Regions from separate parts of the Halomonas sp. DN3 genome, predicted to be linked through region 2. Evidence: predicted binding sites of a transcription regulator. Region 2 holds the regulator's gene; the other holds the start of a gene.

Region 1 (16,094 bases), 990 kb from region 2:
GCCGGCGATGATTACCCCGGCTGGCGCCTGCAGGCCGAAGGAAGCGGCCAGTTCCTGGTTCAGCTCCTGGGCCTCGATGCCGAGCCAGCCGCGGATGACCCGGCCGTGGGTGACCAGCTCGTCGAGGATGCTGCGGGCCAGGTTGGCCGGGATCGCGAAACCGATACCCTGGGAGCCCCCCGAGCGGGAGAAGATGGCGGTGTTGATGCCGACCAGGGCGCCGTCGGGGTTGATCAGGGCGCCGCCGGAGTTGCCCGGGTTGATCGCCGCATCGGTCTGGATGAAGTCCTCATAGGCGTTGAGTCCCAGATGGCTGCGACCGGTGGCGCTGATGATGCCCATGGTCACCGTCTGGCCGACCCCGAAGGGGTTGCCGATGGCCAGCGAAACGTCGCCCACCGCGACCTTGCGCGAGTCGGTCAGCTCGATCACCGGCAGGTCGCCGAGATCGATCTTGAGTACCGCCAGGTCGCTTTCGGGATCGGTGCCGATGACCCGGGCCAGGGTCTCGCGGCCGTCGCGCAGCGCCACCTGGACCTGGTCAGCGCCGCTGATGACGTGGTGGTTGGTCAGCACGTAGCCGTCCTCGCTGACGATGACGCCGGAGCCAAGGCTCGAAAGCATGCGTTGGCGCGACGGCACGTCATTGTTGCCGAAGAACTGGCGGAAGAAGGGGTCTGACATCAGCGGGTGGGTTTCCCGTTCCACGACCCGCGAGGAGTAGACGTTGACCACCGCGGGCGCGGCCTTCTCCACCGCCTCGGCGTAGCTCACGGGGCCGCCACGGCGGTCCAGCGGCGCAGCTTCCTTGACCTCCGGGGCAGGGCGTTGCGGTGCCTGCTGCTCGGTGGGTGTCGCTGGTGGCGTGGCGGGAACTACCGTCAGGCTGTCACCGCTCGGTGACGGTAGTCTGCCGAGCCGTTCGGGGAAGGCATTGATCAGCACGATGGCGAGCAGAATGCCGATGAGGACCGGCCAGATATAGGTCGAGAGGGTGCGTCGCATGCGGCGATGATCCTTGGCGCTTGGCAGTGAGGCGGTCGCGGGCCGGCGGGGCGGTGCGTACAATGTGCGCCATTGTAGCATCGCCAACCTGATGCTTGTTTGGAGCTATTTCAGGAGATCTCATGATAGACCGCGACGAACTGGTATCGGCCTGCGAGCAGCTGCTGGAGGCCCGGCGCTTCAAGGACTACACCGAGAACGGGCTGCAGGTGGAGGGCGCACGCACGGTCACCCGTGTGCTCTCCGGCGTCACCGCCTGTCAGGCGCTGCTTGACGAGGCGGTGCGCTGGCAGGCCGATCTGGTGCTGGTGCACCACGGCTACTTCTGGAAGAACGAGCCGGTGGCGGTTACCGGCATGAAGCGCCGGCGGCTGGCGACCTTGCTGGCCAACGACATCAACCTGCTGGCCTACCACCTGCCATTGGACGCCCATCCCGAGCTTGGCAACAATGCGACCCTGGCGCAGCGCCTGGGGTGGACGGTGGAGGGAACGCTGGACGCGCCCATGGGCGAAGGGCTTCTGTGGCACGGTCGGCTGGAAAGGCCAATGGGCGTTGCCGAGCTGGCTGCCCAGGTAGGAGCGTCGCTGGCACGCGAGCCGTTGGTGATCGAGGCGCCTGGTACCGAGGCGGTGAGTCGCGTCGCCTGGTGTACCGGCGGCGCCCAGGACATGATCATCCCGGCGGCCGAGGCCGGTGCCGAGGTGTTCGTCTCCGGCGAGATCTCCGAGCGAACCACCCACCTGGCGCGGGAGATGGGGATCCACTATCTGGCGGCGGGTCATCACGCCACCGAGCGCTACGGCGTCCAGGCGTTGGGGGAATGGCTGGCGCAGCGCTTTGGTGTCGAGCACCGCTTCGTCGACATCGACAACCCTGCCTGAGCAGCAAGCGCCATCGACCGCTTGTGTCGCTGCCAACGCCAGAGCCCGCACCAGTGTGCGGGCTCTGTCATGGCGGGGTGGTCAGTAACGTGGCGGGCGCGGTTCTGCGTTCTGGTCGTCATTGGCCTGGCGCAGACCGAAGTCCTCTGACAGGGTGCCGCGGTTGCCGTCGGCGTAGTCCCGCGGAATGGCGATATCATCGCTGGTCTCGCCGGGTTCGCTGGGCGGTGTCACCTCGCCGCCGATGGCCTTGCTGCCAAGCTGGCGCGCCGACTCGTGAAGTTGGCGCTGCAGGGTGAGGGCGTCATCGCAGACCTGCCGGGCCAGGTCGTCCATCTGTTGCAGGTGGTCGTCGACACCGTCTTTCCACTCGGTCAGCTGGCGTTCCCGTTCGGTCAGCTTGAGGCGCAGCCTTTGGGCACTGCGTGCGCCGCCGTTGAGCAGGTGGTAGCCCAGTGCGCCGAGTCCAATTCCGGCCACCAGGCAAGCCGCCGCCAGGATCATGTTGAAGTTGCTTGGTTCCACGTAGTTCTCCCTGAGCTCTTTCGGACGACCCGCGGCCGCCGCCGGCCTGGCCGACGGCCCATTATAGAGGCGTTGGCTCATAAAGGGTCAATGGCCTGGGGCCTCCCTTGTCGTGCTGGCGTGATGCGCTGTTGCCGGTCGCGGCCTGGGACCTGCCATTCCTGTGTGGTCTGCGTATAATGCGGCTCCGAACTTGTTGACAGTCAGGACGCTACATGAGCTCTTCCCCGTCGAGCAGTGGTCGGCCAGAAACTCCGCTGGAACGCTACCGGCGCGACCTCCAACGTGATGATTTCACGGAGGATGCCGCCCAGGCCAATGCCGTGGCGCATCTGCAGCGACTGTATGACGAGCTGGTGGCAGCGCCCAGGGCCAAGGCGCCGGCGGCGGCGCGTGACGGCTGGGCGTCGAAGGTGAAGGGCCTGTTCGGGCGCAAGGAGGAAGAGCAGGAGCCGGCGCTGCCAGCCATCTCCGGGCTCTATTTCTGGGGCGGCGTCGGTCGTGGCAAGACCTACCTGGTCGACACCTTCTACGAAGCGCTGCCGTTTCCCCAGAAGATGCGCACCCATTTCCATCGCTTCATGCAGCGTGTCCACAACGAGCTGGATCACTGCAAGGGCGAGAAGAACCCGCTCCGGCTGATCGCCGGCAAGTTTGCCGAGGAGGCGAGGGTGATCTGTTTTGACGAATTCTTCGTCAAGGACATCACCGATGCCATGATTCTGGCCAATCTGCTCGAGGCGTTGTTCGAGCGCGGTGTGGTGCTGGTCGCCACCTCCAACATCGTGCCGGACGATCTGTACAAGGATGGCCTGCAGCGCTCTCGCTTTCTGCCGGCCATCGATCTGCTCAAGCGCCACTGTGAGGTGGTCAACGTCGATTCCGGCGTCGACTATCGACTGCGGGCGCTGGAGCGCGCCGAGATCTTCCATTCGCCGCTGGACGAGGCGGCGGATCAGGAGCTCGAGCGCAGTTTTCGCGAGATCGCCGGTCAGGCGGGGGAAGAGCAGGTGCCGGTGGAGATCAACCATCGCATCCTCAAGGCGCGTCGACTGCACGAGGACGTGGTCTGGTTCGACTTTCTCGAGCTGTGCGACGGGCCGCGCAGTCAGAACGACTACATCGAGCTGGCTCGCGAGTTCCACACGGTCCTGGTGTCCTGTGTGCGGCGCATGGACGCCGCCACCGATGATCAGGCCAGGCGCTTCATCAACATGGTCGACGAGTTCTACGACCGTGGCGTCAAGCTGTTGATGTCCGCCGAAGCGCCGGCAGAGGCGCTGTACCAGGGTGGCAAGCTGGAGTTCGAGTTCGAGCGCACTCTGTCCAGGCTTCAGGAGATGCAGTCCCGGGAGTACCTGGCGCTGCCCCACAAGCCTTGAACCGACGGTGATTGCGTGTGTCCGAGGGGGTGACGGCACGCTTTCGCTCATGTAGAATGCGCGCTCGCTCGACCGTTGTGGCGGCATCGTCCGGATTTCCGGGTGCCGCGCAACCAAGAAAAATAGGGATGATCTCTTCGCGGCGTGGTCTCGCTGAACACCTGTCGGGTGTCCAGAACACGACGAAAGGGATCCAACACATCGAATTGGTGATTTCATCCATGAAGACGTTCAGTGCTAAGCCGCAGTCCGTCCAGCGCGACTGGTATGTCGTCGATGCCGCGGACAAGACGCTCGGTCGTCTGGCTACCGAAATTGCTCGCCGCCTGCGTGGCAAGCACAAGCCGGAATACACTCCTCACGTTGATACCGGCGACTACATCGTCGTGATCAATGCCGAGAAGGTTAAGGTCACCGGCAACAAGGCCAGCGACAAGATGTACCATCGTCACACCGGTTACCCGGGTGGCCTGCGTTCCATGACCTTCAGCCAGCTGATCGACCACGCTCCCGAGCGTGTCATCGAAGGTGCCGTCAAGGGCATGCTGCCGAAGGGTCCGCTGGGCCGTGCCATGCACGCCAAGCTCAAGGTCTACGCCGGTTCCGAACATCCGCACGCTGCCCAGCAGCCGCAAGAACTGAACATCTGAGGGGATCTTCGCCATGACACAGCAGTATTACGGTACCGGGCGCCGCAAGACCTCAACCGCGCGCGTCTTCCTCAAGCCGGGCACCGGCAAGATCACCGTCAACAGCCGTGACCTGAACGAATACTTCGGTCGCGTGACTGGCCGCATGGTGGTTCGCCAGCCGCTGGAACTGACCGAGACCCTCGGCCAGTTCGACGTCTATGTCACCGTCAAGGGTGGCGGCGGCAGCGCCCAGGCCGGCGCCATTCGTCACGGTATCACCCGTGCCCTGATGCAGTACAACGAGGACTTCCGTCAGCCGCTGCGTGCTGCCGGCTACGTCACTCGTGACGCACGTGAAGTCGAGCGTAAGAAGGTCGGTCTGCGCAAGGCGCGTCGTCGCCCGCAGTTCTCCAAGCGTTAATCACCCACGCTTGCCGATCAACAACGCCCGGGCCATTGGCCCGGGCGTTGTCGTGTCCGGGGTTCGAAAAATTGTGTGCTGTAGTGCTCTGATGGTGGGGATCATCGGGTCGCCTGGCGGCGCCTGTTTCCCTCGTTAATCTGTCATCGTCTATGCCTTTTGAGCCGCCCTGTCCCTCAAGGCGAACAGGCACAGTGGTATAAAGTTGTTCCACGTCAATTGTCTGGGGCTTGCGCAGGGGGTCTGGGTCAGCCGGCTTCTTGTGCCGGTGGGGGGGATTTCCTAACATACAATCCACTTGTATCCGTGGTCACGGACATTCAAGGGGCCGTGAAAACAACAACGGATAAAGTCTGATGGGAGAAACCAGATCATGGCAGACAACGGCGTGAACAAAGGGCGACGCCGTTTCCTCGTAGGGGCGACCTCCGTAGTTGGAGCAGTCGGCGCCGTCGGGGTAGCGGTACCCTTTGTGGCTTCCTGGCAGCCTAGTGCCAGGGCTCGGGCGGCGGGTGCGCCCGTTCAGGCGGATATTTCGAAGCTCGAACCCGGGCAGCGAATGACCGTCGAGTGGCGGGGCCGTCCTGTATGGGTCATCAATCGCACGCCGGAGATGATCGAACGTACCGAGGCGTTGACCGACGAGGTGCTGGCAGACCCGGATTCCGCCAAGCCGATGCAGCCGGACTATGCCGGCGGTTCGCTGCGCTCCATTCGGCCCGAGATCGGTGTGCTGGTCGGCATCTGTACGCATCTGGGCTGTTCACCGCTGTTCAAGCCCGAGCCCAACGCCGAAGGCGTCGGTGTCGATGACTGGCCCGGTGGCTTCTTCTGCCCGTGCCATGGTTCGCGCTTCGACCTGGCGGGCAGGGTGTTTCGCAATGTGCCCGCTCCGGTGAACCTGGAAGTTCCACCCTACTACTTTGTCAACGAGTCGGTCATCGTGGTCGGCGAAGACGGGGAGGGCGCATAATGGCGAATCCCAACAAGGCCAAGGCCGAACGCGGTTTCATGCGCTGGGTCGATGATCGCTTCCCCGCCACCCAGATGTGGCAGGAGCATCTGTCCGAGTACTACGCGCCCAAGAACTTCAACTTCTGGTACTTCTTCGGCTCCCTGGCGCTGCTGGTGCTGGTCAATCAGATCCTCACCGGTGTCTGGCTGACCATGAGCTTCAACCCCAGCGCGGAGGGTGCCTTCGCCTCCGTCGAGTACATCATGCGTGATGTCGAGTACGGCTGGCTGATCCGCTACATGCACTCCACCGGCGCCTCGGCGTTCTTCCTGGTGGTCTACCTGCACATGTTCCGCGGACTGCTCTACGGTTCCTACAAGGCCCCGCGTGAGCTGGTGTGGATCTTCGGCATGGCGATCTACCTGGCGCTGATGGCCGAGGCCTTCATGGGTTACCTGCTGCCCTGGGGGCAGATGTCCTACTGGGGCGCCCAGGTCATCATCTCGCTGTTTTCCGCCATCCCCGGCATCGGTCCCGACCTGGCCCAGTGGGTGCGTGGTGACTACCTGATCTCCGGAATCACGCTGAACCGCTTCTTTGCTCTGCACGTGGTGGCGCTGCCCATCGTGATCCTGGCGCTGGTGGTGTTGCATATCATCGCCCTGCACGAGGTGGGGTCCAACAATCCCGACGGCATCGATATCAAGGCCAAGAAGGACGAGACCGGCAAGCCGCTGGACGGCATTCCCTTCCATCCCTACTACACGGTGAAGGATATCGTCGGGGTGGCGGTGTTCCTGTTCGTGTTCTGCGCGGTGATCTTCTACTTCCCCGAAGGCGGCGGATACTTCCTCGAGAAGCCCAACTTCGAGCCGGCCAACCCGCTGAAGACGCCGGACCATATCGCCCCGGTGTGGTACTTCACGCCCTTCTACGCGATCCTGCGCGCCATCACCTTCTCGCTGTTCGGTCTGGACGCCAAGTTCCTCGGGGTCATCTTCATGGGGGCGGCCATCGCGGTGCTGTTCGTGCTGCCCTGGCTCGATCGTTCTCCGGTGCGCTCCATGCGCTACAAGGGCTGGATCTCCAAGGTCATGCTGGTGCTGTTCGCGATCAGCTTTGTCATCCTCGGGGTGCTCGGGGTGCTGCCGCCGACCGGCGCCAGGACGCTGCTGGCCCAGGTCTGCACCGTGATCTACTTCGCCTTCTTCGTGTTGATGCCCATCTATACGCGGCTGGAGAAGACCAAACCCGTTCCTGAAAGGGTGACTGGCTAATGAAAAAGCAACTGTTCGCACTGCTCTTCGCGCTGGTCCCGCTTTGCTCCTTCGCCGCGGGCGGCGAGGGGGTGCACCTGCGCAGCATGTCGCCGGATCTGGAGAACCAGGCCTCGCTGCAGAACGGGATGAAGCTCTACGTCAACTACTGCATGGGCTGTCATTCCCTGGAGTATCAGCGTTTCTCCCGCGCTGCCGAGGATCTGGGCATGCCCCAGGATCTGGTCGAGGACAACCTGATCTTCTCGCCGGAGCTGGGGTACAACGACCAGATGCACAAGGCGATGAGCGCCGAGGATGCCGAGGTATGGTTCGGCAAGGCGCCGCCGGATCTGACCCTGGAGGCCAGGCTGCGTGGCACCGACTGGATCTACAGCTATCTGCTGAGCTTCTATCGTGACAGCGAGCGCGCCACCGGGGTCAACAATGTGGTGTTCCCGGCGGTGGGCATGCCCAACGTGCTCGAGCCGCTGCAGGGGGTGCAGGAAAAGGTCTGTGCAGCCTCCGACCATGCGGTCGGTGACGCCGAACTCGATCCGCTGACCGGCAAGTACCAGTCCTGCGAGACCCTGCAGGTGACGTCGCCGGGCAGCATGGAGCCCAAGGAGTTCGAGCAGGCGGTGTATGACCTGACCAACTTCCTGGCCTATGTGGGCGAGCCGTCCAAGCTGCATGCCCAGGCGCTGGGGCCGAAGGTGCTGATCTTCATCCTGCTGTTTGGCATCATCGCCTACTTCCTCAAGCGCGAGTACTGGCGAGACATTCACTGACCGATAGGTCCACCATGGCGGGCGCGGGGTCGATGACCACGCGCCCGTTGCCTTTTCTGGTATTATCCTTGCGCCCGGGCGGACCCGCTGCGGGTGCAAAGATGTGCCCCTGATGCCCCCCCGAGAAGGGGGTTGTCGTGTTATCATCCCGGCTTGAACTGATGCGAGGATTGTTTCATGGGTGTAGTGGCCAAGCGGTCGTCGATGATCTTCTACTCCGGTGGCGAGGACCATTTCAGCCATCGTGTACGGATCGTGCTGGCTGAGAAGGGCGTGGCCGTGGATATTGTCGAGGTGACCGACGACAAGCATCCCGAGGAGTTGGCGGACCTGAACCCTTACAACAGCGTCCCCACGCTGTTGGATCGTGACCTGGTGCTCTACGAGTCCAAGGTCATGATGGAGTATCTGGACGAGCGTTTCCCGCACCCGCCGCTGCTGCCGGTCTATCCTGTCGCGCGGGCCCAGAGCCGACTGTGGATGCATCGTATCGAGCGCGAGTGGTGCCCGATGGTCGATCGCATCCTGTCCGGCAGCAAGAAGGAAGCCGACAAGGCGCGCAAGGAGCTGCGTGAGAGCCTCATCGGTATTTCGCCGATCTTCGAGGACATGCCCTTTTTCATGAGCGAGGAGTTCACCCTGGTGGACTGCTGCCTTGCCCCGATCCTGTGGCGTCTCCCTGCGCTCAATATCGAGCTGCCCGAGAAGCAGGTGCGTCCGCTGATGGGCTACATGGAGCGCGTGTTCGCCCGTGATGGCTTCCGTGCCGCGCTGTCCGAGGCCGAGCGCGAAATTCGTCCCTGATGTTTTGCTTGAACGGAATGCCTGAGCCGTGTGTGTCCGGTCGCCACCGGAGTCGCCCGAGTTCCCATTCGCCAACCAAGAGGGCCATATCATGAAGTCGAGCCGTCCCTACCTGGCCAGGGCGCTGTACGAGTGGCTGCTGGACAATGAATTGACGCCGTACATCGTCGTCGATGCGGAGTACGAGAACGTCGAGGTGCCCAGGCAGTTCGTGCAGAACGGCCAGATCGTGCTGAACCTCGGTCCAACCGCCGTGCGTGATCTGGACATGGGCAACGACGTGATTCGTTTCTCGGCGCGCTTCAGTGGCAAGTCGGAGTTGCTGTTTGTACCGCTGCCTGCGCTGATTGCCCTTTACGCCCGCGAGAACGGCGTCGGCATGGTCTTTGGTCACGAGCCCGAGCTTCCTGTCGAAGAGGCCAACGACGTCGATGCCCCGGCTCTGGAGAGCGTCAAGGATTCGACAGAGGATGAGGCTCCTGCCGTTTCCGATGAGGACGCAGGCAGTGAGTCCGATGGCGGCGATGGCGTGGATGAAGGTGTCGAGAGGTCCAAGCCGCCTCGCAAGGGGCGTCCGTCCCTCCGGGTGATCAAGTAACCTCGCCGGGCATCTCGCTCGCAGGGTGGTCGGCGGCGAGGTGTCGCCGGCTCGATCTCCTTGAAAAGCGCGACCTCTTCAAGAACGTGATCTCATGAAAAAGCGGCGAGCCTGTGGGCTCGCCGCTTTTTTGTGCATCTGTTGCGCTTGAGGGGCGTGCCGTCTCGCGAGGGCACGCCTGACGCCATCAGTCGATGTAGTCGAACACCTTGACGATACGCTCCATGCCGCCGGCGTTGGACACCACATTGACCGCACGGTCGGCCTCGGCGTGTGTCACCAGGCCCATCAGATAGACGGTAGCGTTCTCGGTAACCACGGTGATGCGGCCGGAGTCGACCTGATCGCTGGTGGCGAGGGCGGTACGCGCCTTGGTGTCCAGCCAGGCGTCGTTGAGGCGCTGACTGGTGGGCAGGTTGGCCGCCACACTGAGTTCATTGTGGACCCGACGAACGTTGCGCACCTCGCTGACGATCTCTTCGGCGCGCTGCTTGAGTTCTTCGCTGGGCACCTGGCCGGTCAGCAGTACCACGCCGTTGTAGCTGTCGACGTTGATCCTGGCGTCCTTCAGGCGTGCATCGACACGGCCCAGATTGTGGGCGGCCTTGGTCTCGATGCTCTCGTCCTCGACGGTCGCGCCCAGGGTGCGCTCGCCGTAATCCTCGTCGATGGTGCCGGGGTTGGTCACCGAGGTTACGGTGGTGCAGCCGGCCAGCAGGGCGGACAGCAGCAGGGCGGTCATCAGGGGGCGTGTCGAACGGGAATCGCGTTGCGTCATGTTATTCACTCGCACCAAAGAGTTGTTCGTCGATAAGGTCGCAAAGGCAGTGGATCACCAGCAGGTGAACCTCCTGAATACGGGCCGTGGAGGTAGCCGGCACCCGGATCTCGCAATCGTCCTGTCCCAGCAGGGAGGCCATGTTGCCGCCGTCCCGCCCAGTCAGGGCCACCACCGTCATGTCACGGTCATGAGCGGCCTGGATGGCCTGGATGACATTGGCCGAGTTGCCGCTGGTGGAAATCGCCAGCAGCACGTCGCCAGGCTGGCCCAGAGCACGCACCTGCTTGGAGAACACCTCGTTGTAGCTGTAATCGTTGGCGATGGAGGTCAACGTCGAGGTGTCGGTGGTCAGGGCCAGGGCCGGCAGACTGGGGCGCTCGCGCTCGAAGCGATTGAGCAGTTCGGAGGAGAAGTGCTGGCTGTCGCCGGCGCTGCCGCCGTTGCCACAGGCGAGAATCTTGCCGTCGGTGACCAGGCTCTGGACCATCATCTGGCTCGCGACCTCGATGAACGGTGGAAGCACTTCGCTGGCGTAGGTCTTGGTGTCGATACTGTCGTTGAACTGTCCGAGAATTCGGCTCTGGAAATCCATGCTGCCTTCCTGGTCCATGGGGGCTCGCCGGGAGCCCGCTGTGTCAGTTTGCTTCGAATGCACCGGCGATCCACTGGATGTCGAGGCTCGGTGACGAGCCGGTAACGGCCAGGACATCGAAGCGGCAAGGACATGATAGCCCGTTGCGGTGGAGATAAAAACGCGCCGCCCGGATCAGGCGGCGTTGTTTGGTGATGGTGATTGTTTCTGCAGGATGGCCGTGGCGGATGCTGCGGCGGTGGCGCACCTCGACGAACACCAGGGTCTCGCCGTCGCGCATCACCAGATCGATCTCGCCTCCCTTGGCGCGCTGGTTGCGCGAGATCGCTATCAGTCCACGCTGGCACAGCCAGGCCTCGGCGTGACGCTCGATGGCCTGGCCGCGGGCGACGGCGTCTATGGCGTCAGGGCGCCGCATCACCGAGGCCGTCACTGAACACGGGAGCCGGCACGCCGCTGCTGAACTGCGCCCATGGCAGTTCGCGGTAGATGCGGCCATCGCCGGCGGCGCTCAGGGTGCCGGTAGCGCCCTGCATGCGTGAACCCGGCAGGGCCTGGATCTGTGGCATGCGGCGTGCCAGTTCGTAGGCGTCGACGCCCATCGCCATCAGGCGGAAGATGGCTGGCTTGTCCTCGGCCTTGAGCTCTCGATAGGTGTCGTAGAACGGGAGAGCCTCGGCACCGCCCACGGCGGCGTCGGGAATGTTCCAGGGGATATCGGGGAACTGCACGCCGTCGAGGTCACGGTCCAGGCGCGACTGAGGGGTGCCTTCGTAGAGGTGTGAGGTGGCGTACACCGGCAGATCGGAGGCCGAATAGTATTCCAGTGTCGGTGGCACCTGGCGGGCGAAGTCCGGCAGGGCCAGCAGGAACAGCATGTCCGGACGCGGGTTGCTGATGGCGCGGCGGGTGCTGTCGGTGGCCGAGGCGCCGGGGTTGTAGCGCACCGCCGTGGCGATATCGCCGCCCAGTTCGCTCCAGGTGTTCCAGAAGGCCTCGCCGACCCGCTGACCCCAGTCGTTGTCGGGTACCAGCATGGAGGCGCTGCGGTGGCCGTCCTGCCAGCCGCGGCGGGCCGCCTGGCGGGCTTCGTCTTCTGCCGACAGGCCGTACTCGTAGAGGTTCTTGGTCTGGTTGGAGGCGGACTGGCCGTAGTTCAGCGCCAGGGTCGGCAGGGGCACCTCGGCGCGGCTTTCGAGACGAGTCACGTCGCTCTTGTCCAGCGGGCCGATGACCACCTGGGCGCCGCTGCTCTGGGCCTGCTGATAGAGTTCGTCGAGGTTGCCGTTGGAGGCGTCGAAGAAGCTGAGCTGGGCCCCGTTTCCGCCGCCGTTGACCACATTGGCCTGGTGGCTGCGAATTCCTTTTTCGATGGCGTCGGCGACGCCGGAAAGCGGGCCCGACTCGGGTAGCAGCACCGCGATGCTCTGCACGCTCTTGCCACGCAGTTCGCGCAACTGGGTGATCTGGGTAGGCAGGCGACGGTTGGCGGGGTGGTCCGGATTGGCCACGCGCCAGTCATCGAGGCGAGCGAATAGCCTCTGGATGTCACCGCCGCTCTGGTTGACCAGGCGGGTCAGCTCGAGCCAGCCGGTGACGATGGCGTTGTCGGGCTCTTCAAGTGCCTCGAGCTGGCGGCCGTTGAGTGCGCTCAACTGGTCCCAGATGGCGTCGTTGATGTCCTCGCGGCCGGTGGCGCTCTGCACCTGCATCAGCAGGCGAGCCGACTCGAGAGGTTCGCCCAGCTGGCCCAGCGCCAGCCCCTGGCGCAGGCGCAGCAGATTGGCTTCATCGTTGGGCAGCTGCATCTCGTCGAGCACGCTGGCGGCTCTGACTACCGCCTGGGGATCGCCCTCGCTGTCCCCCAGTTCGGACAGCAGCAGTGCCCACTGACGCCGGCTGTCGCCGGAGAGCTGGCTGTCGTCCAGGCTGTTGAGGACTTCCAGTGCCTGGGGGCGGCGTCCGGAGCGTGCTAGGATGTCGGCCGCCCTCAGCCGGGTCTGCGCCGCTTCGGTGCCTTGTTGCTGGGCGGCTTGCGCCAGTAGTTGGTCCGGGTCGTCGTCCATGGCCCGCTGTACGATGCTCGGCGTGAAGCTGCAGCCGGCCAGCGTGATGGCCAGTACAGCGGCGGCCACGGGGCCGCGAGTCAAAGTCCTCATGAATCCTTCCTTGTCCGTGTTCCGGATGGCAGCCCAGGGAGCCAAGATGTCAGAAGCGAAAGCTGGTTCATTGTACGTGGTCGCCACGCCAATTGGGAATCTGGAAGATCTCAGTCCCCGCGCCGCCCAGGTGCTGGGCCAGGTGGCGTTGGTCGCGGCGGAGGATACCCGCCACAGTGGCCGCCTGATGCGTCATCTCGGTCTGTCGCCGGCGATGATTTCCGTGCACGACCATAACGAGGCGTCCCGAGTCGAGACGCTCAGGCAGCGGCTCGCCCAGGGCGACGACGTGGCGCTGATCAGTGATGCCGGGACTCCCTTGATCAGCGATCCCGGCTACGTCGTGGTGCGTGAGCTCAGGGCGGCGGGTTTTCGGGTGGTGCCGATCCCCGGTCCCTGCGCCCTGGTCACTGCGCTGTGTGCCGCCGGGCTGCCTACCGATCATTTCAGTTTTCATGGCTTCCTGCCGGCCAAGGGTGCGGGGCGGCGAGCGCGCATCGAGGCCTGGAGGAATTCGGCCGTTACCCAGGTCTGTTACGAGTCTCCTCATCGTATCCGCGACACCCTGGCCGATCTCGCCGCCCTACTGGGCGAGCGCAGAGTGGTGCTCGGGCGTGAGTTGACCAAGACCTTCGAGACCTTCCTCGACGGCAGCGCCGCGGAGCTGCTGACACTGATGGAGTCTGACCCTGATCAGGCACGTGGCGAATTCGTGGTGATGGTGGCCGGGGCCTCGGGGCCGGCACCGGACCAGCGAGCGGTGGATGATGAAGCGCTGCTGCGCGCGCTGCTGGCCGAAGGGGTGGGGGTCAAGCAGGCCGCGGCCGTGGCCGCGCGCGTGCTCGGCGGGCCGAAGAAGCAGTGGTACGCCCAGGCACAGGCGTTAAAGGACGCCGATTGAATCCAGCCGCTGGTGCACTGGAGGACGCCCTGTGATCGTCGCTGCAAGGCGGGGATTGAGGGCGTCGAGAGGGTGTCGAGAGGGCATCAGGAGCGATCGCCTGAAGAGGCTGGGGGTTGTCCCAGGCCCGCCACGGCAAGGCGGGGATTGAGGGCGTCGAGAGGGCATCAGGAGCGATCGCCTGAAGAGGCTGGGGGTTGTCCCAGGCCCGTCACGGCAAGGCGGGGATTGAGGGGGTGGCAGGGCACTGGTATGCTTGCCGCGGGAGTTGGCCAGACAGTCGCCGCCGCTTGATGCGGGGGAGGAAAGTCCGGGCTCCATAGGGCGGAGTGCCAGGTAACCCCTGGGCGGCGTGAGCCGACGGAAAGTGCAGCAGAGAGTAGACCGCCTACGTCTCCCTCGGGAGGCCGGCAAGGGTGAAAGGGTGCGGTAAGAGCGCACCGCGCGCCTGGCAACAGTGCGTGGCACGGTAAACCCCACTCGGAGCAAGACCAAATAGGAACCCGTTGGCGTGGCCCGCGCTGGGTTCGGGTAGGTTGCTTGAGGGTAGTGGTGACACTACTCCTAGAGGAATGACTGTCCTCGACAGAACCCGGCTTATCGGCCGACTCCCCATTTTTCTTGCGCGCTTGGGCCTGGCTCGAGCGGCGCGATCACGAGTTTGTGCGGCCAGGAGTCCAGTGGCGTGAGGGTTTTCCACCGCTGACGGCGCTGACGGCTGGCCGCGCGTAGGAACACCGCCGTCGAACGAGACCCGCATGCCGTCACCTTCCTCTGAATCCTCCGTGCGCGGCTTCGCTCATGAAAGCGTCCTGCTCGACGGTGCCGTCGACGCCCTGGTGCATGATCCCGCCGGCGTATATCTGGATGGCACCTTCGGACGCGGCGGTCATTCCCGCGCCATCCTTTCCCGCCTTGCACAAGACGGTGGCCTGCTGGCCCTTGATCGCGACCCCCAGGCGATCGCCGAGGCGGCCAGCATCGATGACCCACGCTTTACCATCGAACGTGCCGAGTTTGCGCGGCTGAGAGAGGTCGCCCGCGACCACGGCCTGGATGGCAAGCTGTCCGGTATCCTGCTCGACATTGGCGTGTCCTCCCCTCAGCTTGACGATCCCGATCGCGGTTTCAGCTTTCTGCGCGACGGCCCGCTGGACATGCGCATGGACCCGACCCAGGGCGAGAGCGCGGCCCAGTGGATTGCGCGGGTGGGCGAGGCCGAGATGGCGTCGGTGTTCAAGCGTTACGGCGAGGAGCGCTACGCTCGTCGGCTGGCGCGGGCCATCATCGCTCGGCGCCAGGAACGGCCTTTCACCCGCACGGCCGATCTTGCCGAGGTGGTCAAGGCCGCCCATCCCGCCTGGGAGAAGGGCAAGCATCCCGCCACTCGCGTGTTCCAGGCCATGCGTATCGAGATCAACGGTGAGCTCGATCAGCTCGATCAGGCGCTGGAAGCCGCGCTGGAGGCACTGGCGCCCGGGGGGCATCTGGTGGTGATCAGCTTCCACTCGCTGGAGGATCGACGGGTGAAGCGATTTATCCGCGATCACGTCAAGGGCGATACCCAGGTGCCCAGGGGTATACCGCTGCGCGACGATCAGATCGCGCGACGGCTGGAGTCACTGGGCAAGGCGATGAAGGCCAGCGCCGAAGAGGTCGAGGCCAATCCACGCTCCCGCAGCGCCGTCATGCGCATGGCGCGCAAGCGCTACTGAGGACCTTCCATGGCTCAAGGACGACTGGATATCAACGCCTTTGGCTGGCCGCTGCCGCGCACCATGTCGCCGCGCCTCTTGCTGGTGGTGGCGCTGCTGCTGGCATGCCTGGTGTCGGCGCTGGCGGTGATCAGCGTCAGTCACCAGACTCGCCAGCAGTATGCTCGGCTCCAGGAGCTGGAGCGTGAACAGCAGCAGTTGCAGACGGAGTGGGGGCAGTTGCTGCTGGAGGAGAGCGCCTGGTCGACGCCGTCGCGTGTCGAACGCCTGGCGGTGGAGCGTCTGGAGATGCGGCTGCCCGATATCCATGACATCGAGGTGATCACGCCATGACCGCGGAACTTCCCCGGGGCGTGACACCTCGCCGCCCGCCACCGATGGAACCGATGGGGCGGGCGCGCTACGTGGTGATGATGACGCTGATCCTGCTGGGCCTGGGTCTGCTGGCCGGGCGGATCGTCGATCTTCACGTCATCGATCGAAACTTTCTTCAGGTGCAGGGGGACGCCCGTACCCTCAGGACCGATCCGATCCCCGCCCACCGGGGCATGATCACCGATCGTCACGGCGAACCGCTGGCGATCTCGACCCCGGTGGTGACGCTGTGGGCCAACCCCCAGGACCTGCCCGCCGACGACATCCAGCGGTTACGCCTGGCCCAGGCGCTGGGCCAGGACCTCGATGCCCTCAACG
Region 2 (16,094 bases):
GGGACAACCAGCCGGCCATCGCCCAGTGGAACCTGGCGCGCCTGGCCGAGACGCTGCTGCCGCTGATCAGTGACGATCAGGAGCGAGCGGTGGCGCTGGCCACCGAGGCCATCGAGGCCTTCGCCGAGTGCCATGACGCCGCCTGGACAGCGGTGCTGCGTGCCAAGCTGGGACTCGGGGCTGAAGACTCGCAAGGCCAGCCGGAAAGCCGCTCGACCGATGGTCAGGGGGGCCAGGTGGCAGACGAGGACCTGGCCCTGGGCGAGGACTTCCTCAAGGCCATGGAAGAGGGCAACGCCGACTTCACCCTGAGCTTTGCCCATCTGCCCCGGGCGCTGGCCGGCGATGAGGCAGCGCTTGCCGAGGGCTTCGAGCGCAGTGGCAGGCTCGAGGCCTGGCTACCGCGCTGGCGCGAGCGTCTGGCCCGTGAAGGCGTCGCCGACGAGGTCGTCGGCGCGCGCCTGGCGGCGGCCAACCCCCAGGTGATACCGCGCAATCATCTGGTCGAGAAGGCCATTCGCGCCGCCATCGATGACGACGACCTGAGCGTATTCGAGACGCTGCTCGCCGCCGTGACCCGGCCCTACCAGACCCCGGACGATACCAGCCTGCTGGCCCCGCCCGGGCGCGACGAGCGAGTGCTCAGAACCTTCTGCGGTACCTGAGGGGCCCCACCGGCGCCGCGGCCGCCGGTGGGCTGCTTGCCAGCAGGGCTTACGCCGACAGAATTTTCGCCAGCACGGCTCGCGCCGGCTACTGAGGTGCCTGGCTGGCCTGCAGGGTGCGCGTCAGCAGTGCCCGCAGGGCGGCCGGGCGCACCGGCTTGAGCAGCAGCTGGTAGCCGCCGCGGCGGACCTCTTCGGCCACCTCCTCGGTGCGGTCGGCGGTGATCACGATGCCGGGCACCGCGCCGGTCAGGCGCTCGCCCAGGGCGTCCAGCGCCATCAGGCCGGTGACCTCGTTGTCCAGGTGATAGTCGGCGAGGATGGCGTCGGGGTCGTCGTCCAGATGGCGCAGCACCGACTTGGCGCCACCGATGGAGGTGGCGGTGAACACCTCGCAGCCCCAGCCAGACAGCATCGCCTTCATGCCCTCGAGGATCAGCGACTCGTTGTCGATACACAGGATGCGCTTGCCGTCGAGCTTGCTGGCGACCTTGCGCGCAGGCCGGGAGTCCGTGTCCTCGGCCGGGGCCTTTGCCTCGACCCTGGGTACGCTGACCGAGAATACCGTGCCCACGCCGACCCAGGAGCGCACCCGGATGGGGTGGTCGAGCACCCGGCTCATGCGGTCGGCGATGGATAGGCCGAGGCCCAGTCCCTTCTCGCTTTCCTTGTGGCGCGAGGCCTGATCCAGGCGACGAAACTCCTGGAAGATCTCGGCCTGCTTGGCCTCGGGGATGCCGGGGCCGCTGTCCCATACCTCGATCAGCAGGCGCTCACCGCGCCGGCGAATGCCCAGCAGCACCCGGCCCTCCTGGGTGTAACGGATGGCGTTGGACAGGAAGTTCTGGATGATTCGGCGCAGCATCTGGCTGTCGCTGTCCACCCACAGGGCCGACCCCACCACCTTGAGGTCCAGGCCGCGATCTTCGGCCATCACCGCAAACTGGGCCTGCAGCGGGCGCAGGATGTCGGTCAGCGCAAAATGGCTGCGTCTGGGGGTCAGCGCGCCGGCGTCCAGCTTGGAGATATCCAGCAGGGTGCCGAGCAGCTCTTCGGCGGACTGCAGTGAGCTGTCGATATGGCCGATGGTGCGCTTCATGTCCTCGGCGCCCATGTCCTGGGACAGCGCCGAGGTAAACAGCCGCGCCGCGTTGAGTGGCTGCAGCAGGTCATGGCTGGCTGCGGCCAGGAAGCGCGTCTTGGAGGCGTTGGCGTCCTCGGCCACCTGCTTGGCCTGGCGCAGGGCCTGCTCGGCTTCGGCGCGCACTCGGTTCTCCTGGCGCAGCGCGGCGTTGGCTTCGGACAGGGCCAGGGTGCGCGAGCGTACCCGCTCCTCCAGGGTCTCGTTGGTTTCCTTGAGGGCGATCTCGGCCCTCCGGCGCTCGGTAATGTCCTGGTAGAGCGCGAAGAAGCCGAGGATCGCGCCGCTGTCGCCGAAGTGCGGAGTATAGGTCACCAGCATGTAGCGCAGGCCTTCGTTGGTGATCTCGAGCGACACCTCGAAGCTGACCCTTTCGCCACTCAGGGTGCGCTGAATCCAGGGAATGCGCTCCTCGGCCATGGTCTCCGGAATCACCTGGGTCACCTTCTTGCCGATGACCTCGTTGCGGTTGATGTTGAAGGCCTGCTCGTAGGCACGGTTGGTAAAGAGGTAGCGACACTCCCGGTCGAAGTAGGCGATCAACGCCGGCACGTTGTCGGTATAGATGCGGATATTGTTTTCCGAGCGGATCAGCGCTTCTTCGGTGCGTTTCTGCTGGGTGATGTCCTGATAGGTGTAGACGAAGCCGCCACCGGGCATGGGGTTGCCCTGGACCTCCAGCACGCTGCCGTCCTGGCGATATCGCACGTAGCGGTGGGGCTGGCCCTCGCGGATGTTGTCGAGCAGCAATTCCACGTGCTCTTCCGGGTCGCCGGGGCCGTACTCGCCGTTATGGGCGTTGTAGCGGAAGATGCGGTCGATCGGTGCGCCGACACGGATCAGGTGGTCAGGGAAGCGGAACAGCTCCAGATAGCGCTGGTTCCACACTACCAGGCGCAGGTTCTGATCCACCACGCTGATGCCCTGGTTGATGTTCTCGATGGTGGCCTGGAGCAGGGCGCGATTGAACTCCAGCACCTGGGAGGCCTCATCGACGATGGAGATGACGTCGGAGATGCCGATGCCACGCCCCTGCAGCGCGGAGTTGACGACGATGCGCGCCGACGAGGCGCCCAGCACCGAGGCCAGAAAGCGCTCGGTGAACTGGATCACGTCGATGGACGCTCGGGCACTGTCTTCCAGCGCCTTGCCGTTGCGCCGGGCGTAGTCCGAGAAGGCGCGGTCGACCTGGCCGGCGCTGAGAAAGCGCTGGCACAGCACCTTCAGGTCGCCGACCGTGGTAGCCCCGGTCCAGGGGCGATTGACCGAGGTCTGGCGGGTCTCGACGCTGTCGACGAACAGCGACGCCTGAATCCGTTCCACCACCCGCTGAGGGGTTACCTGGGAGACAAAGATGTAGGCCACCAGGTTGACCCCCAGCGACAGCATCACGCCGTGGGTAAAGCTGTCACCCACGTGCAGGCCGAACAGCGAGGTCGGTGACAGCCAGGCGATCCCCAGCGGCCCACCCTGGAGCCAGCCGGCGGGCAATACACCGGCGTTGATCATCGCTGGCAACAGCAGGGTGTAGGCCCAGATGGCGAAGCCCGCGTTCATGCCGACGATGACCCCCAGGCGATTGCCGCGCTTCCAGTAGAGCCCACCGATCAGCGCCGGGGCGAACTGGGCGGCGGCGGCGAAGGACAGCATGCCGATGGAGGCCAGCGAGGTGAATTCGCCGATCAGCTGATAGAAGCCATAGGCCATGGCCAGGATCACGGCGATGGTAATGCGCCGTGCCCGCAGGACCAGGCGTCCGTAGTCGCGGGCCTTGGTGTCGAACCAGCGCATGCGGAACAGCGCCGGGATGACGATCTCGTTGGAGATCATGATCGAGACCGCCACGGCGGCGACGATGACCATGCCGGTGGCGGCGGAGAAGCCGCCGATAAAGGTCAGCAGGGCCAGCCAGCTCTGGTTGGCGGCCATCGGCAGCGACAGCACATAGGTATCGGGTGATACGTCGGTGCCGGCGAAGATGGTCAGGCCGGCGGCGGCCAGCGGCAACACGAAGAAGGCGAACAGCACCAGGTACAGCGGGAACATCCAGCGCGCGCGGGCGGCGTCGTCGCGGTGGGTGTTCTCCACCACGGTGACGTGAAACTGGCGCGGTAGACACAGGATCGCCAGCATGGCCAGCAGGGTCTGGGCCCAGAAGCTCTGGCCGAAGTCCTGCTGGGCCAGTTGCCGCTGCAGCTGCAGGTGGGTGTCGGCCCGGGTCATCAGGTCCTGCAGGCCATCGAACATGCCCCAGGTGACGTAGGCGCCGAGGATCAGGAAGGCCACCAGCTTGACCAGCGACTCGAAGGCCACCGCGTGGATCAGGCCCTCGTGGTGCTCGGTGGCGTCGGTATGGCGGGTACCGAACAGGATGGCGAAGATCGCCATGACGATGGCCACATAGAAGGCGGTGTCACCGAACAGCGGCGCCTGGGTGATGTCGGAGGCGTCGGTGAGCACGGCAAAGGACGTGGACACTGCCTTCAACTGCAGGGCGATGTAGGGCAGGGTGCCGATCAGCGCGACCAGGCTGGCGAAGGCCGCCAGAGACTGGGTCTTGCCGTAGCGAGAGGCGATGAAGTCGGCGATCGAGGTGACGTTCTGGTGCTTGGCGACCCGCACCATCTTGGCCAGTACTGGCCAGAACAATAGAAGCGTCAGTACCGGACCGACGAAGATGCTGGCGAACGACCAGCCGGAGGTCGCCGCCTGGCCCACGGCGCCGTGGAAGGTCCAGGAGGTGCAGTAGATCGCCAGCGCCAGGCTGTAGACCAGCGGGCGACGATGGCTGGCCCCCAGGTGGCGTGCACGACGATCGCCGCGCCAGGCGATGGCGAACAGCACGGCGATGTAGAGCAGTGAAACAGCGATCAATAGCCAACCGGCAAACATGGGCACCTCCTCGACGTCAGCGGCCATTCTAGGGCATTGGCGGCCTGCTCGGCAGGGGCGCAGCGTGGTTGCCTCGATTCGGGCGCCTGAAGCGCGAAGCATTGACGGAATTTTGCGCCATCAAGGGAAAGGCATTGCCTTTTCTCAAGGCCTTGAATCGCGACTAAGGTGGATTGCACCTTTGTAGTGATAGACCATCGGCTAATATTCCAGAAATGTTTATAAGTTGCTGAAATATTTGATGTAATAGTTTTCTTGGTGCGGTGCATTTATGCTTTTCGACTAAAGTTATCGTTCCAGGAAAGGCCATTTTGTCTAGTCTGCTTCTCGAGCCTTTGTGTCGTCTTTGCGGCGGCATTTGGCGATCAAACCACTTCTTGAGGGTAGCCTTATGCTAGACAAGAGCGCACAGGCCTACTGGAAACGAAACATACGAACCATCCTCGGCTGTCTGGCCGTATGGTTCATCGTCTCCTATGGCTTCGGCATTCTGCTGGTGGATGTACTCAACAATATCCAGTTCTTTGGCTTCAAGCTCGGCTTCTGGTTTGCACAGCAGGGATCCATCTACACCTTTATCGTGCTGATCATTTTCTATGCCTGGAAGATGAACAAGCTCGATGAAGAGTACGACGTCCACGAACAGTGACACCCGCAAAATAACGTCAATGAACGGGAATTGATTCCATGGATGTACAACTACTTACCTATATATTTGTAGGGGCGTCCTTCGCGCTCTACATCGGTATCGCGATCTGGTCGCGTGCCGGGTCTACCAAGGATTTCTACGTCGCCGGCGGCGGCGTCCACCCTGCCGCCAATGGCATGGCTACCGCGGCAGACTGGATGTCGGCGGCCTCTTTCATCTCCATGGCGGGCCTTATCGCCTATCTGGGTTACGACGCCTCGGTCTACCTGATGGGCTGGACCGGTGGCTACGTCATGCTGGCCATGCTGCTGGCGCCTTACCTGCGCAAGTTCGGCAAGTTCACGGTGCCGGACTTTATCGGTGACCGTTACTACTCGAATATCGCCCGTACCGTGGCGGTCATCTGCGTTATTTTCGTGTCCTTTACCTATGTCGCCGGTCAGATGCGCGGCGTCGGTATCGTCTTCGCCCGTTTCCTCGAGGTCGAGGTCAATCTGGGCGTGGTCATCGGCATGGTCATCGTGTTCTTCTACGCGGTGCTCGGTGGCATGAAGGGCATCACCTACACCCAGGTGGCCCAGTACTGCGTGCTGATCACCGCCTTCATCGTGCCGGCGGTGTTCCTGTCGATCATGATGACCGGCCACGTGCTGCCGCAGACCGGGCTCGGTGCCACCTTCGTCGATGCCGCCGGCAACGACAGCGGCCAGTACATTCTCGATCGTCTCGACGGTCTGCTGACGGATCTGGGCATCACGCCCTACACCGACGGCAGCCAGCCGATGATCAACGTGTTCTTCATCACCGCCGCCCTGATGTGCGGTACCGCGGGTCTGCCCCACGTCATCGTGCGCTTCTTCACCGTGCCGCGGGTGCGTGACGCCCGGGTCAGCGCCGGCTGGGCGCTGGTGTTCATCGCACTGCTCTACACCACCGCTCCGGCGGTCGGCGTGTTCGCCCGCACCAATATCATCGAGACGGTACACGAGACCAGCTACGAAGAGGCACCGGCCTGGTTCAAGAGCTGGGAAGGCGTGGGCCTGATCGGCTGGCTCGACAAGAACGACGACGGTCGGGTGCAGATGGGACCGGGCGCACCGTTCGAGGGCAAGCCGACCTTCGAAAGCGGCCCGCTGGAAGAGGAAACTCCCGGCGAGCACGGGCAGCGGGTGGTGACCAATACGCCTACCGACAGCCCCAACGAGGTCTACATCGACCGCGACATCATCGTGCTGGCCAACCCCGAGATCGGCGGCCTGCCGGCCTGGGTGATCGCCTTGATGGCCGCCGGTGGCGTGGCCGCGGCGCTGTCCACCGCAGCCGGTCTGTTGCTGGTGATCTCGGCGGCGGTGTCCCACGACCTGATCAAGAAGCAGATCAATCCGAACCTCAGCGAGAAGGGGGAGCTGCTGGCGGCGCGAAGTGCTGCTGCGGTGGCGGTGGTGGTGGCCGGCTACTTCGGCATCAACCCGCCGGGCTTCGTGGCCCAGGTGGTGGCCTTTGCCTTCGGTCTTGCTGCCTCGTCCTTCTTCCCGGCGATCCTGCTTGGCATCTTCGACAAGCGCATGAACCGCGAAGGGGCCATCGTCGGCATGGTGCTGGGTCTGAGCTTCACCTTCATCTACATCGTCTACACCAAGTTCATCAACACTGATCCTTCGATCTGGTGGTTCGGCATCTCGCCGGAGGGTATCGGTACCCTCGGCATGATCCTCCACTTCATCGTGGCCTTCGTGGTCTCGCGGGCAACCGCAGCACCGCCGGAGCACATCCAGGAACTGGTGGAGAACGTGCGTGTGCCGAGAGGCGCGGGTGAGGCCCACGCTCACTAGAGCGGGCCATCAGGCAGGGGCGTCGGTCCACCATCCGTCGCCCCCTGCCAGACGACAACACTCCCCGACCCCGGCCTCGCCGGGGTCGGTCATGGAGCAGACATGATCGACATCGACTTCACTCATCCACCGTTTTCATTGCTCGACGAGGCCGAGCGCGAGCGGGTCCTGGGCGGGCTGGATATCGCCTACTACGGGCGGGATGACGTGATCCTCGATGCAGGGCAGTCCGGCGAGTTCGTCTTCGTGATCCACAAGGGCGAAGTCGCCGAACTGGACCCGGCCGAGGGCCCCGCCGGGGGGCGCATCGGCCACTACACCGGGGGCGATCTGTTTGGTGCCATCAGCGTGATCAACGGCCAGAGCCGTTACCGCTTCGTCGCCGAAGAAGAAAGCCTGTGTTACCTGATGCCGCACACCTTGTTTCTGTCGCTGTGCGAGAACAATGCCGCCTTCTCGGACTACTTTCACCAGCGCCTGATCAGCAAGACGCGCTTGCTGGCCGAACGTCGCGCCGAGGGCGGGGTCACCCTGGCCGGATTCATGCTCGCCCGGGTGAACGAGTGCATGCGTGAACCGCTCAAGGTCGGCTCGACGACGTGCATTCGCGACGCCGTGCTGACCCTCAAGGACAAGGGCGCCGACAGCCTGCTGGTCGAGACGCCCGACGGTCCTGGCATGCTGACCAAGACCGACCTGCTCGAGGCCCTGGTGCTGGAGGGGTGCGACGGTGATGCCGAGGTCGGTGGAATCGCTCATCTGGCGCTGGTGACGGTGGATGAAAGCCAGTACCTGTTCGAGGCACTGATCGAGATGACCCGCCACAAGGTGGCCAGGGTGGTGGTGCTTCAGGGCCAGCGGCTGATCGGTGTCGTGGAGCTGACCGATGTGCTCAGCTTCTTTTCCAGCCGCAGCTACGTGGTCAGCCTGCAGGTCGAGCAGGCGACGACCCTGGCCTCGCTCAGCGAAGCAAGTCAGCGTGCGCCGGAGCTGGTCGAGGCGCTGATGGCCCAAGGGGTACGCATGCGCTTCGCCATGGGCATGCTGTCGGCGCTCAATGGGCGCATCATCAGCAAGGCCTGGCACTTCTCGATGCCGGCCCCTCAGCGCGAGCGCGCCTGTCTGCTGGTGCTCGGCAGCGAAGGGCGCGGCGAGCAGATCCTGAAGACCGACCAGGACAATGCGCTGATCCTGGCCGATGACCAGCAGTGGGACGAGCTCAGCGCAGATACCGCGCGGTTCACCAGCGTGCTCGACGATCTGGGCTATCCGCGCTGCCCGGGCAACATCATGGTCTCCAACCCCCAGTGGGTCGGCACCCTTGCGCAATGGCGCGCGCGCATCCGTCGCTGGGTCAGCGAACCCGACGGAGAAAGCCTGATGCGTCTGGCGGTGCTTGCCGACGCCTCGGGGGTGGCCGGTGACTTTGCCCTGGTGGACCGACTCCACGACGTGCTGATCGAAGAAACACGGGGCAATGAACTGTTGCTGACCCATCTGGCGAGGGGAGTGTTGCGGTTCTCGACGCCCTTGACCCTGTTTGGAACGCTGAAGAAGCCCGAGCACGGCGTCGACATCAAGAAGGGTGGCATCTTTCCCATCGTCCACGGTGTTCGCACCATGGCGCTGGAGTGCGGGCTGCGCGAGACCTCGACCCACGACCGGCTGGCGGCGCTGGCGTCACTCGGGCGCATCGAGCGAGTGGTGGCGGAGGATCTCGGCGAGGCGTTGTCGCTGTTCTGTGAGCTTCGGCTTCGGGCGCAGCTGGCCTACCGGCGCGACGATGCCCGGGCCACGGACGCCCCGGACAGGGTGGTGGTGCAGTCGCTCAATTCGCTGGAGCGGGACTTGCTGCGCGAGGCGCTGCACCTGGTCAAGGAGTTCAAGGCCAGCCTGTCCCACCGCTATCACCTGGAGTATGCATGAGTGTCGAGGCAGCCCCCCAGGGCAAGCTGCCTTGGCGTCAATGGTTTCGCTTGGGAGAGTACCCGATGCTGAGAGCGATCAGGCGTGTGGCCGACAGGCGTCGGCAGGCCGATGGCGATTTCGCCTGGCTGTTCAATCCCTATACCGGCGACGAGCTGGTGTCCCTGGACTGCGAAACCACCGGCCTGGATACCCGTCATGCGGAGCTGGTGTCCATCGCTGCGGTGCGCATTCGTGACGATCGCGTCTTGACCAGCGAGTCGCTGGACCTGCGGCTCGCGCGTCCTGCCAGTCTGAGTGGTGACTCCATCTGTATCCATCGCCTGCGTGGGGTCGACCTGGAAGGCGGCCTCGAGGTGCGCGAGGCCTTGACGACGCTGCTGGAATTTATCGGCAATCGCCCATTGGTCGGCTGGTGTATCGACTTCGACCTGGCCATGCTGGATCGCTACCTGAAGGCGGAGTTTGGCTTCTCGCTGCCCAACGCCACCATCGACGTGGCCCAGCAGTACCGCAAGCGGCTGCGCCGAAGTCACCCGGAAATCGAGGTGCAGCCGACCTTTGAACAATTGGCAGAGCGACTTGGAGTCCCGATCATGGGACGCCATACGGCCCTGGGCGACGCCGTCACCACGGCGCTGATGCATCTGCGCCTGGAAAGCGGGGCACTCACGGCGCCATCGCGCTGACCCGGTGCCGTCATCCGCGCTGACCCGTTGCCGTCATCCGCGCTGACCCGGTGCCGCCCGCACCGGCAACCATTCACCTGCAAGGAGATCCTGTCATGAGTCTGCACGCCATGTTGACCCTTCTCGAGCCCACGCTGCTGGCGCTGGGCCTGGTCTCGGTGCTGGTGGCCTACCTCCAGTACTATCGCCGTACCCGGGACCTGTGGGGCATGGTCAAGTTCTGGGAGAAGCGCCTGACCCTGACCGTGCGCGAGTTTGGCTGGCAACGTGCCGGCATCCTGCTGCTGTTGCTGGGCGTGGTGGTGCGCTATCTGCTGGCGCTGAACGTCGTCTAGGGCTTGTCTGAAAAGTGCCTGCGCTCGGTAATACGGCGTTAAAAATCGGATCAACATGCTCATTTACACCCCGTAAACTGCGCTTTCTCACCGATTTTTGCCTTGTCTAACCTTCGCTCGTCGACTTTTCGGACAGCGCCTAGGTCCCGGCTGACAGGCACTTGCGTTCTTCGACTTGCCAGACCAGACCAGGCCAGACCAGGCCACGACGCGCAAGGGCGCCACTACGGCGGTGCCGTCCTTGGCGGTTTCCGATGTGCCGCCGACGAAAAGCCCCCCCCTTATTGTCCTCGCCGGGGTAAGCGGTCGCTGACCTCTTCGCCACTAAAGCGTCCGGATGGTAGACTGGCGCCTCTTTCATTTTCAGCCGTGATGTCCCGCTCCCATGTCGCCACAGTCCGCCTCCGCCACCCTGTTCGATCCCCGTACCCCCGAGGATGACCATCTCTCGATCGATGCCGGCGACAGCCCGGCCGACCCTGCTGCGGATGGCGACCAGACGGAAGCTCACGTTCAGGCCAAGGCACGGCGTGAGTTCAACAAGCTGCAGAAGCGCCTGCGCCGCCAGGCCGGTAACGCCATCATCGACTACGGCATGATCCAGGAAGGCGACAAGATCATGGTGTGTCTGTCTGGTGGCAAGGACAGCTACACCATGCTCGAGATCCTGCGCAGCCTTCAGCGCAACGCGCCGGTCAACTTCTCGCTGGTGGCGGTGAATCTGGATCAGAAGCAGCCGGGCTTTCCGGAGCATGTGCTGCCGAACTATCTGGACAGCATCGGCGTGGACTACCACATCCTCGAGCGCGACACCTATTCGGTGGTGAAGGAGAAGACGCCGGAGGGCAAGACCACCTGCGCGCTCTGCTCACGCCTGCGGCGCGGCTCTCTCTATGGCTTCGCCGAGGAGATCGGGGCGACCAAGATCGCCCTGGGCCACCACCGCGAGGACATTCTCGAGACGCTGTTTCTGAACATGTTCTTCGGTGGCAGCCTCAAGGCGATGCCACCCAAGCTGCTCTCCGACGACGGCAAGAACATCGTCATCCGCCCGCTGGCGTACTGCCGCGAGGCCGATATCCAGGCCTACAGCGAGGCGATGGAGTTCCCGATCATCCCGTGCAACCTGTGTGGTTCCCAGCCCAACCTGCAGCGCCAGGTGGTCAAGGAGATGCTGGCCGAGTGGGAGGTCAAGCATCCCGGGCGCCTCGAGAGCATGTTCAAGGCGGTGACCAATGTGGCGCCGTCGCAGCTGGCGGATCGGCAACTGTTTGACTTCGAGGGGCTGGAGGCCGTGCAGGCCGAACGCCAGGCCCGGCGCATCGACGTGGTGGATGCCGACTGATCTCGCCAGCAGCGAATGTGCAGGACGCCATGACAGCAAAAGAGGCCGCATCTCCGGATGCGGCCTCTTTTTTGTCACACGCCATCTATTACGCTCTGCTTTCCAGATCCTGGATACAGGGCCCTGCCGGCCAGGCCCGGCACGCTGCTGCCAGATCCGCTCAGGTAACTTCGGTGTCGGCCAGGGTCGACAGCGCGGTCAGGTCGAGGATATTGACCTCACGTCCCGATACCGCCACCAGATCCTGCTGCTGGAAACGCCCGAGGATACGGCTGACCGTTTCCACCGCCAGCCCCAGGTGATTGCCGATGTCGGCGCGGGACATGGACAGGCGGAAGCTGAACGGTGAATAGCCGCGGCGGCGGAAGCGATCCGACAGGCCGAGGAAGAAGCAGGCCAGGCGCTGATCAGCGGTCTTGCGTGACAGCAGCTGCATCATCCGGCGGTCCTCTCGCAGCTCCTTGCTCAGGGTGCGAAACAGCTGGGCACGCAGCTCCGGCAGGGTCTGGGTCAGCGCATCGAGGCGGTCGAAGGGAATCTCGCACACCGTGGTGGTCTCCAGCGCCACCACGCTGCCGGGATAGCGGCCGTCGTCGATGCCATCCAGCCCAACCAGTTCACTGGGCAGGAAGAAGTTGGTCAACTGAGCTTCGCCGCTGCCTTCGGTGGTGATCTGCTTGAGACTCCCCGACCGGACCGCGAAGACGCTGGTGAAGCGATCTCCTTGCTCGACCAATCGTGTGCCTTTCTTGATCGGCGGGTGACGACGGATGATGGAATCGAAGCGCTCGAGGTCGGCGGTCTCCAGCGACAGCGGAAGGCACAAGGAACTCAGGCTGCAGGACTCACAGCGAGTCTCATGCAGCATGGGACGCCGCCGATCTTGGGCCGTAGGACTCATTCGCAGCTCCTGTGTATCTGGGATCGATATTGACTGGGCCATGGGGAGAACAGACGTCGCCCGTACAGCACGTTGATGGCACTATTCTACACCCTCAGATCAGCTAAAAGTGGCGTCTACCTCTTTAGGATTAATAACTTAGAGGTAGGATGCGTCATTGATGCAGCCCAGTCCAAAGTTGCCAGACGGCAAAGGCGATGATCATGCCAGCGGCGGCGAGGCGTGTTGCCCGATGCGCCAGCAGGGCCTGCATTTGTCTGGCGGCGAGGCCCGTCACCACCAGCGCCGGAAGCGTGCCAAGACCGAAGCTCGCCATCAGCAGTGCGCCCTCGAGGGGTTCGGCCCGTGCCAGGCTCCAGGCCAGCATCGAGTACACCAGGCCACAGGGCAGCCAGCCCCAGATGGCGCCCAGCGCCACCGCCTGGGGCAGACGCACCACCGGCAACAGGCGTCTGCCTGCGGGTTCCAGGTACCTCCAGAGGTGACGCCCCAGTGCCTCGACGTGACGCAGGCCTTTCCATAGATCGGCAATGTAAAGCGCCATCAGGATCAACATCAGGCTGGCGACGATCTGCATCAGGCCACGCAGGGTCGGCGAAAGGCCGATCACCGAACCCAGGGTGGCAACCAGAGCGCCCGCCACACAGTAGCTGGTGATACGACCTACATTGTAGCCGAGCACCAGAGAGCCCACCCGCCAAGGTTGACGCATGCTGGGGGGGATGGCAAAGGTCAGAGCGCTCATGATGCCGCCGCACATGCCAATACAGTGTGCACCACCAAGCAGACCAAACACGAAGGCCGCCATCATGGGAGGCAGCTCGAGGCCGGTAGGATTCACTCAGGCCCTCTGGATGATGGATCACGATCGGATGTCTGCGCAGGCGTTTCGGACGAGGAAGCGCCGTCATCGGCACTGCGAGTGTCGTCTTCATCTTCGAACAGGATGCGATAGGCGGGGCCTTCGAGGTCCTCGAACTGGTCGTTGCGCACCGCCCAGAAGAAGGCCCAGACCGCCAGGCCCAGCAGGATCAACGACAAGGGTATCAACAGGTAAAGGATGCTCATGGGCCGGGGCTTGCGGTGACGGGTGAAGGTGTCGCGGTCGGCCTGGTGCGTCCGCGCCGCAGACGCAGGGCATTGCCGATGACCAGTAACGAGCTGAGTGACATGCCGATGGCGGCAAGCCAAGGGGGCACGAAGCCCAGCGCCGCTGCGGGCAGCGCCACGACATTGTAGAGCACCGACCAGGACAGATTCTGGCGAATGATGCGACGGGTCTGGCGGGCCACCTCGATGGCTTCGACGATACCCGTGAGCGGTTCGCCCAGCAATACCAGATCGGCGCGGGTGCGGGTGAGGTCGCTGGCCCCGGCCATGGCGATGGCAAGGTCGGCGCCGGCCAGTACCGGCACGTCATTGATGCCATCACCGACCATGGCCACCTTTTCGCCCTTTGCCTGCCGCGCCTTCAAGTGCCCGAGCTTGTCCTCGGGGGTGGCCTCGCCACGCCACTGATCGACGCCCAGCGTGTGGGCAAGCTGGCCAACGTTGACGGCGCGGTCGCCCGACAGGATCTCGATGGCAAGCCCTCGCTGGGCGAGGGCGGCGAGGGTCTCGGCGGCGTCGTCACGGGGCTGATCGTCGAGCTTGAACCAGGCCTGGGGCTTGCCTTCGCAGGCCAGCAGCAACCAAAGCCCTGCGCCAGGGAGCTCAGGAACGGGTTGGCCCAGGCAGGCAAAATGCGGCTGGCCCAGTCGCCAGCGCCGGCCGTCGATCACGCCATCCACGCCCTGGCCCGGGTGATTGCGCAGTTCGCTGGCCTGGCAGCTGGCGTCGCGCCAGGCAGCGAAGGCGCGGGCGATGGGGTGCTCCGAGCCGGTTTCCAGTGCCGCCGCCAGGGCCAGATGCCGGCGCTTGGTGGCAGGGTCCATCTCGCCATTGTTGGCGCTTCCTTCGTCGTCGCTCAGCGGCCGGTGTTCGGCGAGTTGCATGCGCCCCCGGGTCAGGGTGCCGGTCTTGTCGAAGACGACGCGATCGAGGCCGGCCAGGGTCTCCAGCGCATCGGCTCGGGTCACCAGTACCCCGGCACGTCTCAGCCGGCCGTGGGCCACGGTCAGGGCGGTGGGGGTCGCCAGCGCCAGGGCGCAGGGGCAGGTCACCACCAGTACCGACAGGGTGATCCACAGGCTGCGGCTCGGGTCGATCAGGCTCCAGACCAGCGCCACCAGGGCGGTGATGACCAGCAGGTTCAACACGAAGCGATGGGCCACCTGCTCGGCCAGGCGGGCGATACGTGGACGATGGGTGAAGGCACGGTCGGTGAGATCGAGAATGCCGGCGGCGCGGGTGTCGTCGCCGACGCGGGTGACCATCACTTCGATCGGGCTGTCCATGCACAGGGTACCTGCGTGCACGGCATCTCCCTGGCGACGCAGGAGGGGCAGCGATTCGCCGGTCAGCAGCGACTCGTCGATCTGGGCAAGACCCGAGGTCAGGTTGCCGTCCGCGGGAATCTGGGCGCCGGGGCTGACCCGAACCCGGTCACCCGGGACCAGCCGACTGGCGGGGATGACGCGTTCATCGCCATGCTCGTCGAGGCGCACCGCAGCGCTCGGCAGGGCGCTGGCCAGGGCATTGCCGCTACGGCCGTAGTGAGTACGGGCGCGAGACTCCAGGTAGCGTCCGAACAGCAGGAAGAAGGTGAACATGCTGACCGAGTCGAAGTAGCGGTCACCGGAGTCGCTCACGACCGACCAGGTGCTGGCGATAAAGGCCCCACCGATGGCCAGGGCCACCGGCACATCCATGCCCAGCACGCGGGTTCGCAGATCACGCAGGGCGCCGACGAAGAAGGGTTGGGCCGAGTACAGTACCACCGGAGTGGTCAGCGCCAGCGATAGCCAGGCAAACAGGCGCTCGAACTCGGTGCTGAGATCACCGCCGTCGACGTAGTGCGGGATGGAAAACATCAGCACCTGCATCATGCCGACGGCCGCCACGATCAGGCGTCTTATCATCTGGCGCGACTGTTGCTTGAGCCGCTGCTGGGCCTGGTCCGGCTCGTAGGGCTGGGAGGGATAGCCGATGGCGGCCATCTCGGCCAGCAGGCGCGACAGCGACAGACGTTCAGGATCCCAGCGCACCTGAAGGCGGTGCTGGGAAAGATTGACAGCACAGCTCTTCAGGCCGTCGAGGGCATTCAGGCGGTGCTCGATCAGCCAGGCGCAGGCGGCGCAGGTGATGCCATCCACCGCCAGGGTCGCTACCTTGGTGTCGCCATCCTGACGCACGAAACGATCCTGCAGGCCCGGATCGTCGAATACCTGATAGCGGGCCTCGTCGGCGGGTATCGGCGATGGGCGCTCCGGCAGGGCGGTGCGAAAGCGATAGTAGCTGTCCAGGCCGCCGCCGACGATGGCCTGGGCCACCGCCTCGCAGCCCGGGCAGCACAGCGGATGGCGCTGGCCATCCAGGGTGATCGACCAGGGCGCCCCGGCCTCCACCGGGGCGCCACAGTGGTAGCACGAGGCCGCCATCAGAGTCCCGGTGTCAGGCGCACGGAGGTCTCCCGCGGGAACTCTGCCTCGCCGGTCAGGCGCCATTCAGGCTGCTGTCCTGACGCGCCTTCTGCGTGGGGCTGCAGCTGAAGGTACCAGCGATAGCGCAGATTGCGTTCGAGGGTGCCGACGTAGTGGCCTTCACGGGTGTGGGTCAGC

The links. The regulator FNR, encoded in region 2, switches genes on or off when oxygen is low (the NO sensors DNR and NnrR bind a similar motif). The targets are predictions, from matches to a motif close to TTGATNTANATCAA.
Region 1: the regulator FNR is predicted to act here: its motif matches at 5,055-5,068, upstream of petA (ubiquinol-cytochrome c reductase iron-sulfur subunit).

The regions. Positions count from the first base shown of each region.
Region 1 covers NZ_CP099965.1:1,735,430-1,751,523, forward strand. Annotated here, with positions in the region: gene NKF27_RS07705 (Do family serine endopeptidase) at 1-1,005, opposite strand, end outside; gene NKF27_RS07710 (Nif3-like dinuclear metal center hexameric protein) at 1,128-1,889, shown strand; gene NKF27_RS07715 (YhcB family protein) at 1,971-2,414, opposite strand; gene zapE (cell division protein ZapE) at 2,630-3,796, shown strand; gene rplM (50S ribosomal protein L13) at 4,018-4,446, shown strand; gene rpsI (30S ribosomal protein S9) at 4,460-4,849, shown strand; gene petA (ubiquinol-cytochrome c reductase iron-sulfur subunit) at 5,223-5,822, shown strand; gene NKF27_RS07740 (cytochrome bc complex cytochrome b subunit) at 5,822-7,081, shown strand; gene NKF27_RS07745 (cytochrome c1) at 7,081-7,851, shown strand; gene sspA (stringent starvation protein SspA) at 8,029-8,655, shown strand; gene NKF27_RS07755 (ClpXP protease specificity-enhancing factor) at 8,747-9,253, shown strand; gene NKF27_RS07760 (BON domain-containing protein) at 9,441-10,031, opposite strand; gene NKF27_RS07765 (phosphoheptose isomerase) at 10,033-10,626, opposite strand; gene NKF27_RS07770 (YraN family protein) at 10,670-11,044, opposite strand; gene NKF27_RS07775 (penicillin-binding protein activator) at 11,031-12,785, opposite strand; gene rsmI (16S rRNA (cytidine(1402)-2'-O)-methyltransferase) at 12,832-13,686, shown strand; RNA gene rnpB (RNase P RNA component class A) at 13,951-14,302, shown strand; gene rsmH (16S rRNA (cytosine(1402)-N(4))-methyltransferase RsmH) at 14,445-15,401, shown strand; gene ftsL (cell division protein FtsL) at 15,411-15,734, shown strand; gene NKF27_RS07800 (penicillin-binding protein 2) at 15,731-16,094, shown strand, end outside.
Region 2 covers NZ_CP099965.1:744,691-760,784, forward strand. Annotated here, with positions in the region: gene NKF27_RS03390 (YdiU family protein) at 1-665, shown strand, start outside; gene NKF27_RS03395 (NahK/ErcS family hybrid sensor histidine kinase/response regulator) at 754-4,698, opposite strand; gene NKF27_RS03400 (DUF4212 domain-containing protein) at 5,090-5,347, shown strand; gene NKF27_RS03405 (sodium:solute symporter family protein) at 5,386-7,179, shown strand; gene NKF27_RS03410 (DUF294 nucleotidyltransferase-like domain-containing protein) at 7,282-9,105, shown strand; gene NKF27_RS03415 (3'-5' exonuclease) at 9,102-9,794, shown strand; gene NKF27_RS03420 (hypothetical protein) at 9,890-10,129, shown strand; gene ttcA (tRNA 2-thiocytidine(32) synthetase TtcA) at 10,515-11,474, shown strand; gene fnr (fumarate/nitrate reduction transcriptional regulator Fnr) at 11,635-12,375, opposite strand; gene NKF27_RS03435 (sulfite exporter TauE/SafE family protein) at 12,530-13,216, opposite strand; gene ccoS (cbb3-type cytochrome oxidase assembly protein CcoS) at 13,213-13,443, opposite strand; gene NKF27_RS03445 (heavy metal translocating P-type ATPase) at 13,440-15,914, opposite strand; gene NKF27_RS03450 (FixH family protein) at 15,914-16,094, opposite strand, start outside.